Regions from separate parts of the Desulfovibrio inopinatus DSM 10711 genome, predicted to be linked through region 2. Evidence: predicted binding sites of a transcription regulator. Region 2 holds the regulator's gene; the other holds the start of a gene.

Region 1 (3,424 bases), on a different contig from region 2:
GCATGTTCAAAGGCCCGATTTCTTCAATCAGACGGCGAATGGGTTTATAATCGGCATCGGTCGCGACAATGACTCGCAAAAAACCGGCCATTTCCAATATTTTGCGATCGGCGGGATTGGTAGGCTCCAATGCGAGCAAAGCCTGCCGGACAGCATCGACAATGGACGGTTCCAGGCCGGTTCGGGCCGCGTAGACCCATCCCGGATACCATTTCGTATGGGCCAGAACACGAACAGCACCGTCTGCAATAATGCCTTTCATGACGTCCAACGTTCCTTCACGAATAGAGCCGAGATCGTACCGCCCGGCCAGCACGGCCATGACGACCTTTTCCTGCTTTCCTCCCGGTCCGGGAGAGAAGGCAATTTCGGCAAAATCAGCGGCGGTGATGCCATGTTCATAGAAGAGTCCAAGCGGATAAAGATAGCCCCCGGCAGAGGAATGGTCCACAGCAATCCAGCGTTTTCCTCGGCAATCTTCAAGGCGCGCAAATCGACTGTCATTGCCCCGAACAATAACCTGTCCCCTGAAATGGGCGCGCCCCGGTAACTGCCACCATGCAACACCGTCTTTTGTGGAACCAATAGTGATTTCCGGCTCCTCGATCCGGGCAAACGCCCGCGCATCCCCAGCATCGGCCATTTTGACATACACAAAGGGATTCACAAATGAGATATCAATGCGCCCTTTATGTACCATGGTCATGTGATCGTCGAAAGTATCCGGATATACCTGACGAACCCGCAATCCTGTTTGTTTTTGAAGATACACGACCAAATCATGATGCCGCTGAAACGAAACTTCGTGCGTGTACTGCGGTAAATAGGCATAGGTGAGATCAAAAGGGCGAACCGGGGCTTCAAGACGTTCACGCTTACTGAGATCAACGACAACAGTCGCCTCCTCTCGTTCGCAGGCTCCAAGAGCCAGCAGCAGGACAACGATCATTCCCCAAAGGATACCCCGCCGAAATCCTCCTTTCATTTCCGGCCTCCCTGCGGTTGCGAGTGCACGGCACAGTATACTCTTCTTTTTATCGTATCCGATTGCTGTCTCACTGTCTTGGTTGGAGAACAAATTCCACTATTTTTCTGTGTACTTTGAAAAGTTTTTTTTACATCACATCAATTTTTCGCGAAAATTTAAGAATTTTTTAAATTTTTTTCGATTTCTTAAGATTAAATGATTTTTTTAGAATTAACAGGAAAAAAAGACCAATTTCCTCTTCTCTTCATGAACATAAAATACTTGCATTTTGAAAAAAGCCGTTTATATATACTTCCGCCGTCGTTAGCACTCCCCGTCGGTGAGTGCTAGCAGGCCAAAAACGATAATAAACCAACATAATGATGGAGGTTACCTCATGAAGCTTAAACCTTTGCACGATCGCGTTTTGGTGAAACGACTCGAAGAAGAAGTCGTTACCGCCGGTGGCATCATCATCCCCGACACGGCCAAAGAAAAACCCATGAAAGGTGAAGTTGTGGCTGTTGGCCCCGGTAAAACCGGCGACGACGGCAAGAAAGCCAAAATGTCTGTTGAAAAGGGCGACATCGTACTCTTCAACAAGTACGCCGGCACCGAAGTGAAAGTCGAAGGCGTCGACCACCTCATGATGCGCGAAGATGACATCCTCGCCGTCATCGAAGAATAATTTTCAGCTTCATCGCTTTTTTGGGGTCTTCCTCGCGAAGAATTCATTCCGGTTTCCCCTTCGTGGGGCAACACGTTATTATTTTTAAGGAGAAACGCACATGGCTGCGAAAGAAATTCTGTTTGACGCTAAAGCTCGTGAAAAACTGAAACTCGGTGTTGACAAACTCGCTAACGCCGTCAAAGTCACCCTCGGCCCCAAAGGCCGCAATGTCGTGATCGAAAAATCCTTCGGTTCTCCGATCATCACCAAGGACGGTGTCACCGTTGCCAAGGAAGTCGAACTCGACGATAAGTTCGAAAACATGGGTGCCCAGATGGTTAAAGAAGTCGCCAGCAAGACCTCCGATGTCGCTGGTGACGGCACCACCACTGCCACCATCCTGGCTCAGGCCATTTTCACCGAAGGTGTCAAACTCGTTGCTGCCGGTCGTAACCCCATGGCCATCAAGCGCGGCATCGACAAGGCTGTTGAAGCCATCGTCGCTGAACTCGAAAGCCTGGCCAAACCCACCCGCGATCAGAAAGAAATCGCTCAGGTCGGTACCATTTCCGCCAACTCCGATGCCACCATCGGCAACATCATTGCCGAAGCCATGAACAAGGTCGGCAAAGAAGGCGTTATCACGGTTGAAGAAGCCAAAGGCCTCGAAACCACCCTGGACGTCGTCGAAGGCATGCAGTTCGACCGCGGCTACCTGTCCCCCTACTTCGTGACCGATCCCGAAAAGATGGTTTGCGAACTCGACGAGCCCCTGATCCTGATCAATGAAAAGAAGATCTCCAACATGAAAGATCTTCTGCCCGTCCTGGAACAGGTCGCCAAAATGAGCAAGCCCCTGCTCATCATTGCTGAAGACATCGAAGGCGAAGCTCTGGCTACCCTCGTTGTCAACAAACTGCGTGGCACCCTGCAAGTTTGTGCCGTCAAGGCCCCCGGCTTTGGCGAACGCCGCAAAGCAATGCTCCAGGATATCGCCGTGCTGACCGGTGGTCAGGCTGTTTCCGAAGACCTGGGTATCAAGCTGGAAAACACCACCCTGGCCGACCTTGGTAGCGCCAAACGCATCATCGTCGACAAGGAAAATTGCACCATCGTCGACGGCGCTGGCAAAAACGAAGACATCAAAGCTCGTGTCAACCAGATCCGTGCTCAGATCGACGACACCACTTCCAGCTACGACCGTGAAAAACTGCAGGAACGCTTGGCCAAGATCGTTGGCGGCGTTGCCGTCATCAATGTCGGCGCTGCAACTGAAACGGAAATGAAAGAAAAGAAAGCCCGCGTTGAAGACGCTCTGAACGCCACTCGCGCTGCCGTTGAAGAAGGCATCGTCCCCGGCGGCGGTGTTGCCCTCGTTCGCAGCATCAAGTCTCTCGACGCTGTGAAGCCTGCTGACGACGACGAAACCGCTGGTATCGAAATCGTTCGCCGCGCTATCGAAGAACCCCTGCGTCAGATTTCTGCTAACGCTGGCTTCGAAGGCTCCATCATCGTTTCCAAGGTCAAAGAAACTGCCGAAGGCATGGGCTTCAACGCCGCCAACGGTGAATTCGAAGACCTGATCAAGGCCGGTGTCATCGACCCCAAAAAGGTTACCCGCATCGCCATCCAGAACGCTTCCTCGGTTGCTTCCTTGCTGCTGACCACGGAATGCGCCATTGCTGAAAAGCCCGAACCCAAGAAAGACATGCCCCCGATGCCCGGCGGCATGGGTGGTATGGGCGGAATGGGCGGCATGTACTAAGCCGAGCCATTCGCACAGATTG
Region 2 (3,424 bases):
CGGAAATGAAGAATATTGATGTCGTGAAAACAATTCTTTCTGCCCTCGGAAAATCTGAAGATCTCATTACATACGTGAAAGATCGTCCTGGACATGATCGACGGTATGCCATGAATTTTGACCTTGCAGCCAAGGAACTTGGTTTTGCACCGAGTCTGAATTTTGCTGCAGGTATTCAAGAAACGATCGACTGGTATGAGCAAAATAGTGCATGGCTTGAGGGAGTAGAAAGCGGTGCATATCGCTCGTTCATGAACCGTTGGTACGGAGAACGATCATGATTCCGGGGAGGGTCGTTGTTCTTGGCGGCAAGCGCGGCTTGCTCGGTATGCCGTTGACCCGAACACTTACAGAGGCCGGGTACGAGGTTGTTCCTACAGGGCGAGATACCCTCGATGTGTTTGACGAGTCGGCTGTCGCTCGACTTTTGAATGATTTCAAGCCGGACTATGTTTTCAATACGATAGCCTATACAGCCGTTGACCAAGCCGAAGATGAACCGGTGGAAGCAGCAAAGCTCAATAAGACACTCCCTCGTTTACTTGGTCAAATATGTCTGGATCACGGGAGTTGCCTTGTTCATTACAGCACGGACTTTGTTTTTGATGGAACAAAGACCGAACCCTATGTTGAGACCGATCCTGTTAACCCGCAATCCGTGTACGGAAAGACCAAGCTCGAAGGGGAGTTGGCCCTGGCCGATATGGGGATGGAGCATTTTTTATGTTTGCGCACCGCGTGGTTGTTCGGACCGGGAAAAATCAACTTTGTGGAAAAAATTCTTGGTTATGCAAGGGAGCGTGATGTTTTGCGTATCGTGCATGACCAGGTGGGGTCACCGACATCCACCATTGATCTCTCCTCTATGAGCTTGGCTTTGATCAAAGCGAATGCTCGTGGATTGTTTCATACAGTTGGAGGTGGCAAGGCGAGTTGGTGTGAACTCACCAGTGAGGCTGTAGCGGCAGCCGGCGTCAACTGTCGTGTTGAACCAATTATGTCAGATGAATTTCCACAAAAAGCGAAACGCCCAGCGTACTCCGTCCTTTCCACGCAAAAATTGACCGAGGTGACCGGGTTCACCCCAAGACCCTGGGTACAGTCCTTGCGGGAGTATGTTTACGGTTTCCTCGCATAACCCTTCTCCAACATTACAGAATACGCAAAGAAAGCATCCGGTCAGTCGGATGCTTTTTTTTATGCGTTGAACCAACCAGACGGCATATTTCGAAGAGGGAGTGGATCCAGTGATATCATTTTCTTTTAATGAATTTTCATCGACTTATGGGCGCTCATTTATTTGTCCAACAATTGAGCCGGGTTGACAGGGGGCACAACCGTTGTTACCTCCTTTGGCACTCAAAGAGGAAGAGTGCTAAGAGAGGTGGAAGCATGACTCTGACGGAGCGGGAACTTATTGTTTTACATTCGATCGTCGATACATATATCGCCGATGCCCAGCCCGTGGGGTCGCGTACTGTGGCCAAGACCTGTCCGCTCAAGCTGTCAGCCGCCAGTATACGAAATATCATGGCGGATTTGACAGATAAGGATTATTTGGCCCAACCGCATACGTCGGCCGGTCGTGTACCGACAGCACGTGCTTTTCGTTTATATCTCGATGAGATCATGAAGCAACGCCCGCTCTCCAATTTGGAGAAAGAGCGTATCATGATTGCGCTTGGGAAGGCTGGTCTGGAAATCGGCGATATTTTACGCCAAGCATCACGGGTATTGTCGGATACGTCACTGCAGGTTGGAATGGTGATTGCGCCGCGCCACACGAATATTCGGTGGCGTCGAATTGAGTTCGAACTCATCAAGCCGGGCTTGATTGTGGTGATGCTCATTTTGCAAGGGGGCATCGTTAAAAAACAGGTTATTGCCGTCGAGAAGGATATTACATCCAATGACTTAGTGAAGTTCGGCAACTACTTGAATTATCTTTTCCAGAATATGACGGTGGCAGAAGCGCGAGGGCGCATTGTCGCAGAGCTCAATGGAGCCAAAAGGGAACTGGACCGACTGTGTCACAAAGCATTGACGTTGGCGCTCTTGACATTCGAGGAAGACGAAGAGCCTGAAGTCTACGTTGAGGGCCGAGCCAATATTCTCGCGCAGCCTGAATTCTCCGACGCGACAGCGATGCGAGAATTGCTCTGTATTTTGGAAGAACATAATACTTTATTGCAGATTCTTGATACGACCGTACGAGAGTACAAGACTGCTGTTGTCATTGGTGAAGAAAGTCATCTTGATGAATTCAGTGTACTCGGTATCATTGCCGCGCCGTATGGGCCGGAATCGGCTCCATTAGGCACTGTTGGGCTCATTGGTCCTGTTCGTATGGACTATTGCCGTTTGGTTCCTATGGTACATTACACGGCAAGGACGTTAACCCAACTGTTGACAAAACACTTTTGAGTTCAAAAAGAATTGTGACGCCTTGTCCATGACAGAAAGAATGATTCGTTTGGGCAGAATGGCTTTCAACAACGTAAAAAAACGGATATGTCGGAATGAGCATTCCACAAATCCGTTATTTCCTATGTGAAGGAGAACCATACATGGTAGATGCAGACAAGGAAACCGTCCGTGAAGAGCTTTCGAAGGACGTTCCCGAGTCCGAAGACCAGGTGGAGATTTCCATGTCTCCCGAGGAAGAGATTGAAACGTTGCGGGAACAGCTCAAGGTCGAAAGCGAACGCAGGTTGCGTGCCATGGCGGACGCTGAGAACCTCAAGCGTCGCTTGACGCGGGAGAAGGAAGAGTTTGTCAAATATGCTGCAGAAACAGTGTTGCGCGACATTTTACCCGCTCTCGACAATCTTGATCTGGCGCTGACCCATGGTCGCGGCAACGAAGCATGTAAAGATTTCGTCATGGGCGTGGAGATGACGCGCAAAGCATTGATGGATGCGCTCAAAGGGCATGGTGTTGCCGAATTCGGCGAAATTGGTGAGGCCTTCGACCCCGCCTTTCACGAGGCTTTGGGACTCATGGCGCGTCCTGACCTGGATCAGGATTGTGTGGCTGAAGTCGTGCAGAAAGGATTTCGTTTGCACGACCGGTTACTGCGCGCTGCGAAGGTGATGGTCAACAAAACATCATAAAAAAAATCAGATGTGCCCCTTTACAATCCGGAAAGGGGAATTAAAATGCTGGTTTGTGTGAGCGCATTCCCGCAGAGCGATGGCATGCGCCTGCGGCATCCATTATACATTTTCGATTTTGAGGAGGATAAATACATATGGGCAAAATTATCGGTATCGACCTCGGTACGACCAACTCGTGCGTTTATGTTATGGAAGGGAAAGACCCGAAATGTGTCTCCAACCCCGAGGGTGGCCGTACCACCCCTTCGGTGGTGGGATTCACCAAAGAACGCCTTGTCGGTGAAATCGCCAAACGTCAGGCCGTGACG

The links. The regulator HrcA, encoded in region 2, represses chaperone genes, less so after heat shock. The targets are predictions, from matches to a motif close to TGTTAGCACTCNNNNNNNNNGAGTGCTAACA.
Region 1: a site for HrcA is predicted at 1,290-1,320, ahead of groES (co-chaperone GroES). Genes of this name have one in related genera too.

Annotation. Positions count from the first base shown of each region.
Region 1 covers NZ_AUBP01000001.1:127,280-130,703, reverse strand. Annotated here, with positions in the region: gene G451_RS0100580 (phosphate/phosphite/phosphonate ABC transporter substrate-binding protein) at 1-985, opposite strand, end outside; gene groES (co-chaperone GroES) at 1,365-1,655, shown strand; gene groL (chaperonin GroEL) at 1,756-3,402, shown strand.
Region 2 covers NZ_AUBP01000027.1:67,271-70,694, forward strand. Annotated here, with positions in the region: gene rfbB (dTDP-glucose 4,6-dehydratase) at 1-281, shown strand, start outside; gene rfbD (dTDP-4-dehydrorhamnose reductase) at 278-1,138, shown strand; gene hrcA (heat-inducible transcriptional repressor HrcA) at 1,393-2,424, shown strand; gene grpE (nucleotide exchange factor GrpE) at 2,568-3,113, shown strand; gene dnaK (molecular chaperone DnaK) at 3,251-3,424, shown strand, end outside.